4 regions of the Bacillus sp. KNSH39 genome follow, and region 3 is predicted to be linked to each of the others. Evidence: riboswitches for the same ligand, from Rfam matches in the RefSeq annotation. Region 3 holds a riboswitch; each other region holds the start of a gene.
The links. Region 3 has a riboswitch for lysine ahead of ACUL40_RS24150 (amino acid permease). Riboswitches for the same ligand answer to the same signal wherever they lie in the genome.
Positions count from the first base shown of each region.

Region 1: linked by a shared signal. The riboswitch ahead of ACUL40_RS07405 (amino acid permease) and the one ahead of ACUL40_RS24150 (amino acid permease) in region 3 are both predicted to bind lysine.
Region 2: linked by a shared signal. The riboswitch ahead of ACUL40_RS00970 (aspartate kinase) and the one ahead of ACUL40_RS24150 (amino acid permease) in region 3 are both predicted to bind lysine.
Region 4: linked by a shared signal. The riboswitch ahead of lysA (diaminopimelate decarboxylase) and the one ahead of ACUL40_RS24150 (amino acid permease) in region 3 are both predicted to bind lysine.

Region 1 covers NZ_JBQXYO010000001.1:1,459,805-1,462,924, reverse strand. Annotated here, with positions in the region: gene ACUL40_RS07415 (DNA alkylation repair protein) at 1-83, opposite strand, end outside; gene ACUL40_RS07410 (iron-sulfur cluster biosynthesis family protein) at 117-422, opposite strand; gene ACUL40_RS07405 (amino acid permease) at 536-2,002, opposite strand; lysine riboswitch at 2,115-2,308, opposite strand; gene ACUL40_RS07400 (GNAT family N-acetyltransferase) at 2,629-3,078, shown strand; gene ACUL40_RS07395 (sulfite exporter TauE/SafE family protein) at 3,115-3,120, opposite strand, start outside.
Region 2 covers NZ_JBQXYO010000001.1:188,322-191,441, forward strand. Annotated here, with positions in the region: gene ACUL40_RS00970 (aspartate kinase) at 77-1,306, opposite strand; lysine riboswitch at 1,509-1,695, opposite strand; gene ACUL40_RS00975 (DoxX-like family protein) at 1,889-2,797, shown strand; gene ACUL40_RS00980 (DUF4166 domain-containing protein) at 2,802-3,120, shown strand, end outside.
Region 3 covers NZ_JBQXYO010000001.1:4,717,554-4,720,673, reverse strand. Annotated here, with positions in the region: gene racE (glutamate racemase) at 1-589, opposite strand, end outside; lysine riboswitch at 791-972, shown strand; gene ACUL40_RS24150 (amino acid permease) at 1,120-2,544, shown strand; gene ACUL40_RS24145 (ABC transporter permease) at 2,605-3,120, shown strand, end outside.
Region 4 covers NZ_JBQXYO010000001.1:5,285,565-5,288,684, reverse strand. Annotated here, with positions in the region: gene lysA (diaminopimelate decarboxylase) at 16-1,332, opposite strand; lysine riboswitch at 1,513-1,694, opposite strand; gene ACUL40_RS27185 (DUF3888 domain-containing protein) at 1,784-2,179, opposite strand; gene ACUL40_RS27180 (LTA synthase family protein) at 2,434-3,120, shown strand, end outside.

The DNA.
Region 1 (3,120 bases), 3.3 Mb from region 3:
GGATCGTGTTTACAAATAGAATCAGCTATTTTTTCTGCTAATTCTTCATTAAATAAAAATTTTAACGGAACATATTTACCCATTTTTTCACCTCGGTGGTCAAAGGAAAACAATTTTTATTTTTTAATCGACAATCCATAAACCAAAGTCTCACTCGGAGTCGTAATACTAAAACCTGTCGTCTTATAATCAAGTTTCACCGTATCACCAGTGTAGTCTTTCGTGAATGAATCCATTTGTACGATAAGCTCTGCATCTTCATATACAACATCATCTGCGTTATATGTATCCCAAATTAAATCGACATCAACGAAAATACTACAAGAGTTCGTCATTGTTCCTCTAATGCGAACGATCTTTTTATCTTCAAGTTCTAATCTATGTATAGCTGCTTTTGCTTCATCAGTAATGCGAATGTTCATTGTATCCCAACCTTTATTTATATTTCCTTTATTATTGCAAAAACAGGAGCAATAGGGAAGTAAAGAGGTTTGCAACAAAAAACGAGCAAACAAATTTGTTTGCTCGTTTCACTTTATTTTAGTTCACATTTATCAAGTGGAATCACTTTTGTTTTTTTCGTAAATTTATAACCTAACCATAGTACTAAGAAGAGTGGTAAACCGATGTAAGAAACGAGTACACCGTTCCAGTCGATTGACTCACCCATAAATGCCCCGTAGTTTTGTCCTAAAATTACGATGATACAAAGTGTAAATGCAAAGATTGGACCGAAGGGGAACCATTTTGCTCTATATGGTAAGTCATTTAAATCTTTTCCTTGTGCGATATACGCTTTACGGAAACGGTAATGACTAATTGCAATGCCGACCCAAGCGATAAAGCCAGACATTCCTGATGCATTTAATAACCAAATGTATACAACACCGTCACCGAATAAAGAAGCAATGAAAGCAATACTACCGACAATCGATGTTACGATTAATGCGTTAACAGGTACACCGCGGCTATCTAATTTACCAAGAAACTTTGGTGCCTTCCCTTGGCGAGCTAAATCCCAAAGCATACGAGTTGATGCATACATACCAGAGTTACCAGCAGATAGTACTGCCGTTAAAATAACAGCGTTCATAACAGAAGCAGCAAAGGCAACGCCCGCTTTTTCAAAAATAAGTGTAAACGGACTTACTGTAACATCACTTGCAGCAAGGCTTTCAGTTGTATAAGGAATTAATAAACCGATAACGAGAATTGCAAGGATATAGAATAAAAGAATACGCCAAAAGATTGAACGAATCGCTTTCGGAATATTACGCTCTGGATCAGAAGTTTCACCAGCAGCTACTCCTAATAGTTCAGTACCTTGGAATGAGAAACCAGCTGCCATAAACACACCGATAATTGCCATGATACCGCCGTTAAATGGTGCATCTGCAACAGTGAAGTTTTTAAATCCAACCGTTTCACCGCCCATAATTCCAAAAATCATCATGAAACCAACAATTAAAAAGATAATAATCGTAACTACTTTAATAAGTGCGAACCAATATTCAGATTCACCAAACCCTTTAACAGATAAATAGTTTAAAAGGAAAATAATAGCTAAACATAATCCGCTCCAAATAAGAGAAGGGGTATCTGGGAACCAAAATTTCATAATTAATGTTACGGCTGCAAGTTCAGCAGCAATCGTAATTGCCCAGTTATACCAATAGTTCCATCCAAGTGCAAAGCCAAGTGATGGATCAACAAATTTTGTTGCATACGTACTAAAAGATCCAGTAACAGGCATGTAAGCTGCAAGTTCAGCTAAGCTTGTCATTAAAAAATAAACCATAATTCCAATTGCGGCGTATGCAATTAATGCGCCACCAGGTCCAGCTGTATGGATGACACCACCACTGGCAAGAAATAGTCCGGTACCAATTGTACCACCGAGAGAAATCATCGTAAGGTGACGAGATTTTAATCCGCGTTTTAATTCACCTTGTCCTTGTGTAGTTTGCGTTTTAGAGGTAGATTGATTTGTTGCGCTATTCATGTTCAACACTCCTTTTCTTGTAGGTTAGGAAGGAGCGGGGGAGAAAAATACAAAAAACCGCCAAAGGAATTTGGCGGAACGTTTCACAAATAACCACCCCATCATACCCTTCCGTTAAGATAGCACCCCACGTTTACACGGTAATTTTGTAAACGTGACAGTTCTGTTCCTTTCGGAGACAGCCCCAGCTCATATTTCCAGAGAAGAAATATAAACTTCGGCAACTTTTCCTTTCAAACGGAGTCAGCTGACATTCTCTGTGTCTCGTCCGTTTTACTATTAAAAGTCGCAACCTCTACCTCATCGGATTGATGAGGATTTATATATTGCTAAGATTTTTAATATATGGCAATTGTAATGACTTTCTGAATATATTGCAAGATATTTTGTTAGGAAAAGTCAAAAAATATCGGTTATTGTATAGGAAACGCTTGCAAAACTCCACCCGAACCTACTATTATGTAGCAATAAGCAAAGAAAAAATTGTTATACAAATGTTTCGCAAAAAATATTGAAAAACCCTCTAAATTAAAAGAAAATTCAGAAAAATATAATTCGACATTCATAATAAAGTCATATTATTTGTTATAATTAGAGTAACGTTTAAGCAAAAAGGGGAAATCAAAATGAAATTAGAAACAGAAAGGCTCTATATAGTGCCGTGTACAGAAGAGAGGATTCAAGTCGCTAACGAGCAAGGATATAATAGCGGTCCGCATATTGTAGGGCATGTAGAGAATGTGAAACAAGATGAGGCTTTATTACCATGGGGGGCGTGGTATGTTCTTCGAAAAGAAGATGATAGCGTTTTAGGTGATATTGGGTTTAAAGGGAAACCAAACGAGAATCAAACAGTAGAAATTGGCTATGGATTCATTGAGAAATATTGGAATCAGGGCTATGCAACAGAAGCTGTAAAAGAACTAATCGATTGGGCTTTCAAAACAGGTGAGGTAGAAACAATAATTGCAGAGACACTTCTAGATAATTATAGTTCGATGCGTGTTTTAGAAAAGTTACATATGAAGAGAGTAAATGCTACAGAAATGATGATTAATTGGAAAATAGAAAAATAAAAAATACCGCTCTAAATTGAGCGGTATTTTTTATAGTTATGG
Region 2 (3,120 bases), 4.5 Mb from region 3:
AACGAATAGCTTTTTATTTAATAGGAAGGAAGTAGATTAATATGTTTTTTTTATAAGCGTTACTAAACATATCAAATTAGCTCATTTGCACGAAAGGCTCAATTTTCGCCATAAATGATTGATGCAGCGCCTCAACGCCTGTTACTAAATGAAGGCGGTCAATAACGACAGACACTTTAATTTCTGATGTACTTACCATTTTAATATGAATATCTTCTTCTTTTAAAGTAGTGAACATATTTGCAGCGACACCTGGGTTAGATACCATGCCAGATCCTACGATTGATACTTTTGCTAAGTGATTTTCATGTTCTACAGATTCATAGTGAAGAGTTTCTTGATTTTGTTCCAAAACTTCTAAAGTTTCTCTTAAATCATTCGAGTGAATGGAGAAGGAGAGATGTACAGTTCCTTCATTTGTAATACTTTGAATGATGATATCTACATTAATGTGTGCTGCTGCTAATGTAGAGAAAACTGTTGAAAGCGAGCCTTGTTCTAGTCCTTTAATTGTGACACGTGTAATATTATCCTCAAATGCAATACCTTTAACGATTGATTGTTGTTCCATGTTACATTCTCCTTTTACAATTGTTCCGTTTTCTTGTTCCATACTTGAGCGAACTTCTAAAACTACGTTATGATTTTTAGCAAACTCAACGGCGCGCGGGTGTAATACGCCAGCACCGAGATTAGCAAGCTCTAACATTTCGTCATAAGAAATTTCGTCTAATTTGTAAGCATCTTTTACAACTCGTGGATCCGTCGTATATACGCCTGTAACATCCGTATAAATATCACATTTTTTTGCTTTAAGTGCAGCGGCTAATGCGACAGCAGTTGTATCAGAACCGCCTCGTCCAAGCGTTGTAATTTCAAAATCTTCACTGACTCCTTGGAAACCAGCTACAATAACAATCGTACCTTCAGCAAGATAAGATTGAATACGATCTGTATGAATGTCAGTAATCCGTGCACTACTATGTACAGATTCTGTCGTGATACCTGCTTGCCACCCTGTTAATGAAATTGCATGATAGCCTTTTGATTGCAGTGCCATTGTTAATAATGAAATAGTTACTTGTTCTCCTGTAGATAGAAGCATATCCATTTCACGTTTACTTGGATTTTCTGTGATAGCGTTAGCGAGTGCGACAAGTTCATCTGTGCTTTTTCCCATTGCTGAAACGACAGAGACAATGCTATGACCTCGTTCATATTCTTCAATAATTAAATTTGCTACATGTTGAATGCGTTCGACGCTTCCGACAGAAGTGCCACCAAATTTTTGAACAATTGTTTCCATTACAAATTCCTTCTTTCGTCTATTTTTAAGAATAGATTAGGAAATATATCAATCCCAATACTCCTGTAGTTACCAGAAAGACAAACAAAAAACACCATCTCAAATAAGTGAGGATGGTGCTGTTACAGGAAAAGGGAAACAGAAAACGGAGCTAATAAAAAAACCGCCAAAAAAGGAATATCATAAAAAATGATATCTCTTTTTTGTAGATAGCTCTTCATACGTACACGTCTGTACATATGACAGTTCTGTTTCTATTCGAAAACAGCCCCAATTGATAAATGCAGAGAAATTTATCAATTTCGGCAATACTTCCTTTCATCTAAGTTCATAGACATCTCTGTGTCTCCATTAGAATACTCATAAGTATCGCAACCTCTATCTCACGTTTTAGGCGAGAGTGTTTGATTTATGAAGTTGTTGGTAACATTTGTTTTATAATAATTTAAATTTTTCGGGGAATCAAGTGTTTTATATATATTTTAAAAATTCTTTCTTTTTTTCGAGGAAGTTTGTGAAAAATGTAGCAAAATAAATTCATTGCATGTACATTAAACTTATAGTGCATAGGAGGTGGGGAGAATGAAAAGGAAACAGCCTATTTATGTTGCGACAAAAATGAACACGACGATGGGAAAATTATGGGAATATACGCAAGAACCAGCTATACATACAGAGTGGGATGCTCGCTTTACTGAAATTTCGTATTTAGAGAAAAAAGAAGGAGAACCACAGAAGTTTTTGTATAAAACAAAGATTGGATTTGGGCTTGAAATAGCTGGAGAAGGGGAATCAATAGGTGAAATAAGAAAAGAAACTGGTGAAAGAATTTCTTCTTTAAAATTTTGGACGGATAATACATTATCTCTTATTCAAATAGGACGTGGTTATTGGAAGTATACGCCAAATAAAGAATACATCCATTTTGAGACACAATATGATTATGATACAAGATTTGGTCGTGTAGGGAATGTAATAGATTGCTATATATTTCGGCCGTTATTAGGTTGGGCGACTGCTTGGAGTTTTGATGCTTTAAAATTATGGTTAGAAAAGGGGCTTCATCCTAGGTTACTAATTAGAAGAACAATGACGTATTGGCTCGTATGTTTTTTATTTGCTTTTGTATGGATATATCAAGGGATAGTGCCAAAACTACTGTTTACTCATTTAGAAGAAGTAAAGATGCTTTCTGTATTAATCGGTTCAAATGAAAGTAGTATATGTATACTTAAAATAATTGGGATGTTAGAAATAATTTTCGGCGTCGTATGGCTGTTGCCAATAATAAAACGAAAATTATTTATACTGCATATTATTGTATTACTAGTTTTAACGTTAGCAGCAGGATTTACGAATATTGCAAGCTTTACAGGGCCGTTTAATCCGATTACATTAAATGTTCTTCTAATGGGGTTATCAATTGTCGGTTATATAAATAGTTTCGATTTACCAAGCGCGAAAAATTGCAAGAGGGCGAGAAAGGGATAAGTGTATGGCTAATATGTATGAACGATTATTAGGGGATACCTATAAAAATCTTCATCCTGAATTGCAGAAGCGTTATGCGATTACAGAAGAGAATAGTTTTACAGGGGAAGGAAAAATGGATGAAATTTACGGTGGCTCTTTTTTCGTGAAATTTATATTGAAAATTACATCGAAGTTTCGAATGTTTTTCTCGGAACGAGGAGAGGAAATTCCATTTACGATACAAAACATAGCTGAGCGAGATGAATATGGACGAGAATTAGTAAGGTGGAACCGTACTTTTTATTTCCATAATAAGAAAAGATATTTTAATGCAGTTATGC
Region 3 (3,120 bases):
AGGACTCTAAAAGTGGATAATGCGTACATCCAAGAATTAACGTATCTATATCTTCTTTCGTTAATGGAAGTAAAGCTTGTTTCACTTGCTGCGTGACATATGCTGTATCTTCTAATTGATTTTCTACAACTGTGGCTAAAGTCGGGCAAGCATAGCTATGCACTTCCAAATATGTATCCAGCTCGTGTAATGCTTTTTCATACATATTAGATTTTATCGTACCTACAGTTCCAATTACCCCGATTTCCCCTTTCTTTGTTACTTTAATTGCCGCTCTTGCTCCTGGATGTATAACGCCAATAACTGGAATGGAAAGTGCTTCTTGCAGCTCAGTCAATGCAGCAGCTGCAGCAGTATTACATGCTACGACTAGCGCTTTTAATGGAAACTGTTTGAGGAACTCAACCATTTCAAATACGAAAGATTGCACCTCCTCTACACTTCTTGGTCCATACGGGCAACGCTTATTATCACCAATATAATAAATGCTTTCTTTAGGCAATTGTCTTATAATTTCGCTCGCAACTGTTAATCCCCCAACTCCCGAATCTAGCACACCTATTACTGAATGTTTATGACATACAGACATTTACTTCATCCCCTTTTCAATCATCTAGCGCTAATAATATGTATTATATTACGAAAATTCAAATATCACATAACAACCCCTCTTACTTTTAATCACAAACTCTTCTCTATAATCTGATTATTACTATATCCATTGACGTATAAAAATTCATTTGTTACTCTTAAAGACGTTAATTTAATATTTAAATCCTCATTCGTATCTCGGTGAGGTAGAGGTTGCAATCATTAAGAGTATCATTTCAGGAGATGTAGTGGCATTGATGAAGGAATGAGAAAGGAATGGTTGCCGAAGTAAGTCGTGTCCACCATGCACGCTTGCTGGGTCTGCATTTAATAAGTGCAGAACTGTCACAAACGTTTCGTTTGTGGAGAGCTATCGAGAGGTATGTCGTGGGTTTCTTATAAGATAGAAAGCATGTAGCGGCAAATTACATGCTTTTTTTGTTTTGTTTGGGACTTCTCTTCCTAACTCAGGAAGACATACATATCTCCTCGCTTGACTTGGTTATACTAACTTTGGAGGTATTTTCTATGCAACAAAAAAAATGGGGCTTTTGGGTACTAACAGCTTTCGTTGTCGGTAACATGGTTGGCGCTGGTATTTTCATGGTGCCAAGTACGTTGGCACAAACAGCAAGCCCACTCGGTGTCACTTTAGCTTGGTTAACTACAGGGTTTGGTGTTTTAATGCTAGCTCTTGTTTTCGGTAATTTAGCAATTCGTCGTCCTGATTTAACGACAGGGCCACAAAGTCATGCATATGCTTTATTCTCGACACCAAAAAAGAAAAAAATGGCTGGTTTCAGTATGGTATGGGGATATTGGGTTGCAAACTGGGCAAGTAACGTTGCCATCATTACATCATTTGCGGGATATTTATCACTCTTCTTCCCAATTATGAAAGATACGCGACTACTATTTTCAATCGGTTCGTTTAACGTAGAAGTCGGAAAACTAATTACATTTACGATTTGTTCCATCTTACTTTGGGGAACTCATATTATATTAACAAACGGTGTAAGCGGAGCTGGAAAACTAAACTTCTTAGCAACAACAACGAAAGTAACTGGATTCCTTTTATTCATCGTCGTTACGTTATTTGCATTCGAAGCTTCTAAATTTGGACAATGGTACACACCGATGATTGATAAATCAGGGGCATCACACGGTCTTCTTTCACAAGTGAATTTAGCTGCTCTTACAACACTTTGGGCGTTTATCGGAATTGAATCAGCCGTTCTTTTATCAAACCGTGCTGTTTCTCCAAAAACGGTAAAACGCGCAACAGTTGCGGGATTACTTATTACAGTTGCCATCTACTTAGGAATTACAATTTTAACAATGGGTGTACTTCACGTTGATAAATTACAAGCTTCTGAACGTCCATTAGCAGATGCACTAAACGCTGCAATGGGTCATGGCGGCGGGAAACTGATGGCATTACTTGCTCTTACTTCCCTGTTCGGTTCTATCTTAGGCTGGATTTTATTAAGCTCAGAAGTACCTTATCAAGCAGCAAAAGAAGGTTTCTTCCCTTCCTTCTTCACGAAAACAAATAAAAAAGGAAGTCCAATTTACTCATTACGATTAACAAACATTATGTCGCAAGTATTCCTATTCTCAACATTATCAGGAACCATTGCGGAAGCTTATACATTCGTTATTACCGTATCGACACTGGCTTACCTCATTCCATATCTCGTTTCACCAATCTTCCAGTTAAAACTAGTCGCAACTGGTGAAACATATAAAAATGAAATGCGGGCAAGAATTACAGATGGCATAGTCGCAGTTATCGCACTTTGCTACGCACTATGGGTTATTAAAACGGGCGCATCCGATATAAAAACGTTCCTTCTCGGAATTGGTTTATTCGTAATCGGATTTGCTTTCTATCCATTAATGAATCGTGATCAGAAAAAAAATAACGAAAAGAAAAACGGGCAAGTTGCATAACGCAATTTGCTCGTTTTTTCTTTTGTAAAACATATATAATAGAACAAAGAGGTGAAAAACATGTCAATCGAATCGCTATGGAGCAGTCGCTTCCAACAACATATTCAAAATATCATTACATACTTTGCACGTATGATTAACGGTTTACTATATAGCTTTATCTTTATTTCATGCGTTGGTGCATATTATTATGCTCAGTTTCTAAAAGCATCTCCTTCTAAAGGAATATCTTTAATAATTATAACGATTGTACTTACATTCATTATAACGAGATGCCCTATCCGTACATTTATTCAAAAACCTGATGCTGTCTATTTACTAGCACTAGAAGAGAGACTAACATCTTATTTTAAAAAATCTCTTCTATACAATTACATCATGCAGCTTTTCCCATTATTATTTACGTTCCTTATTCTCGTTCCACTTGCTATGCAATCATTGCAATTAACTGTACCTTTTTTATGTACAATCTTTATCGTGTTAATGATTACGAAAGCCTGGAACATGTACATACATTGGATGTGGCGTGATAGTCACGAAAAAAACATATGGCTAATCATTCGTATTACTTGTAAC
Region 4 (3,120 bases), 570 kb from region 3:
AACTCCTTTTCCTATTTAGACAAGCTCTTTAATACGTATGCGATCGTTCCCAATAATATTTTCATATGTTTCGCGTTCCACAACTACTTGCGATGTTCCGCCTTTTGCAAAGACAACGGCTGGTCTTCGAATCCGATTGTAATTATTCGCCATCGAGTACCCGTATGCTCCTGTACAGGAAACTGCTAGTAAATCAGAAGCAGCGACTTTCGGTAAATGAATATCCCAAATCAACATGTCTCCACTCTCACAGCATTTCCCGGCAATCGAAACGAGTTCCTCATTCTCATCATTCGCTCGATTCGCTAACATCGCTTCATAACGCGCATTATATAAAGCAGGTCTTAAATTATCTGTCATTCCACCATCGACTGATACATATTTCCGAATACCAGGAATATCTTTCACAGATCCAACTGTATAAATTGTTGTCCCAGCATCACCTACAATGCTACGGCCTGGCTCAATCCATATTTCTGGCAATGGATATTCACATACAGTAAATTGTTCTCTCACTGCACTTGTTACAGCTCGCACATATGTCTCAAGAGTTAATGGTGTATCTGACTCTGTGTAACGTATTCCAAATCCCCCGCCTACATTTAACACTTTTACTACATAGTTTGTTTGCTCTCTCACTTCTTCTAAAAATTGGCGAAGAACTTCAATTGCTCGAACAAAACCAGCTGTTTCAAATATTTGCGACCCAATATGTGAATGGATCCCTAGCACATTATAATTTGATTTTTGTAAAGCAAATCCAATTGCCTGCATCGCTTGACCGTTTGAAACACCAAATCCAAATTTCGAATCATCTTGACCTGTTGTAATATATTCATGTGTGTGCGCCTCTACTCCAGGCGTTACACGAATTAATATGTTCACAAATTTCCCATGTTGCATCGCTAAATCGTGTAAAACTTCTAATTCAAAGAAATTATCTACGACAAAACAACCGATATTCGCCTGAAGAGCCATCACTATTTCTTCTTCTGTTTTATTATTTCCATGAAAATGAATACGTGATGCCGGAAATCCTGCTTGGAGCGCAGTATATAATTCTCCCCCAGAAACAACGTCTAATGACATACTCTCTTCACGAGCTACTCGGCACATCTCCATGCACAAGAACGCCTTGCTTGCATATGCTACTTGATAAGAGAAACCACTTTCTTTAAAAGCACGATGAAATGCTCGGCATTTTCCTCGAATAGACTCTTCATCGTATACATAAAGTGGTGTTCCGTATTGCTTTGCTAGCTGCGTCGTATCGCACCCTCCAATTTCTAAGTGTCCTTGCCCATTAATTCGGCTTGTGCCGTGTAAATACATTTAAATTCCTCCCTTATTTCCTCTAAAACTCATAACCCCAATCTTCTATTCATTGCAGCACGCTTTTAGATAGACAAAAAACGCGCGGAACAATGTTCACACGCGTTTCTTATTAGGAAAAATATATATTGAAAAAATAAACGAGTTGTTATCTCCTCAAAATAAGAAACCGCATCAACATCTCCAAATAGCTCTCCATAAAATAAATATTATGACAGTACTACATTTATTCAATGCAGTCCCAATATATGAATAAGATGGTTATTCTTATATTTCGGCAATAGTCCCTTTCAACCTATGATCACAGATTCCATTAAATCTCCCATAGCTTACTCTTTCCTATCGCGGCCTCTACCTTTGAGAGTAGATGAGGTAAGTCTATTTAATTTTCAAACATCTAATTGTTGCTATTAACAATACCAAAGGACCATTTTATTTGTCAAACAATTTTTCATATTGTTTTTTCACAGTTTAGTTTCGTATCATTTGGTAAGCGCTTTACTGAAATCTTTGTCACTTCCCATTCGCCTTCTTCGTTATTAAATGTAATCGTTACCTTCTCAAATGGTGGAGCAATTTTCCCAGCAACACGTTCATACTTTGTCACTTCAATACTTGCTTGAAATAAATATGTACCGCTATACACTTTTTTTAAACTAATAATTTTAGGACATTGATAAGGTTTCAAACTTCCATATTGTTTTTCAATTGCTTTATTTATTTTTGGAAATAAAACAGAATAAAGTGCATCTTCCATAAGAGGTGCATCATATTGGGCTACCGACACACTCGGTGAAGTAAAAAGTATAACACTACTGCATGCTATAAAATATAATAATTTTCGCATTATAACCTCCGTATTATCACGCGATTCTTTCTGCGTACGATAATTATCATACATAGAAATTCTGTTTTATTGTCTCCCACCACTCTTTTTCTACTCGATTATTATAAAAAAGCCCACAACCTTCTTTTATTTTCGTATAATGATACTCATAGTATAATAATCATAATAACAAAGGACTGTTCGTATATATAAAATGAGTCGTTAAGCAAACTGATTCACAAGAACTGTCATGCTTTTTAGGAGAGGAGTATATTATGCTACAACATCTGTTTCCAAAACTGCGATTTGCACTCGTTGCAGTCGTTTTACTATGGATTAAAACATATATTGTGTACAAGCTAGCATTTGATATTAAAATTGATAATTTCTTTGAAGAATTCATGCTTTTTATCAATCCACTAGCTGCGTTACTTTTATTTTTTGGCTTAGCTTTACTTGCATCTAAGCACCGAAACCGAATTATAATTGGAATCAGTTTTATACTGTCATTTATTTTATTTGGAAACGCAATGTTTTATGGGTTCTATAACGATTTCGTTACTTTCCCGGTTTTATTCCAAACAAACAATATGGCTGATTTAGGGACAAGTATAAAAGAACTCTTTACGTACAAAACATTACTTTTATTTGCAGATGCAATTATTTTAATGTTTATTTCACGTAAATTCCCATCATTTGGCGACAAAACACCACTTTCCCGCTCAGAGAAGCGAACTTTCTTTAGCGGTGTAACAGCTTTATTAGCACTACAAATTGTTGTATCAGTTATTTATAAACCACAAATGTTCTCGCGCTCATTTGACCGTCAAACTGTCGTGAAGAATTTAGGTTTATACACATACCATCTATTTGACATTACGCTTCAATCCAAGTCTTCAGCTGAGCGTGTATTTGCAAGTGGGGATGGGTTTTCTGAAATTAAAAACTATACAGACTCAAAA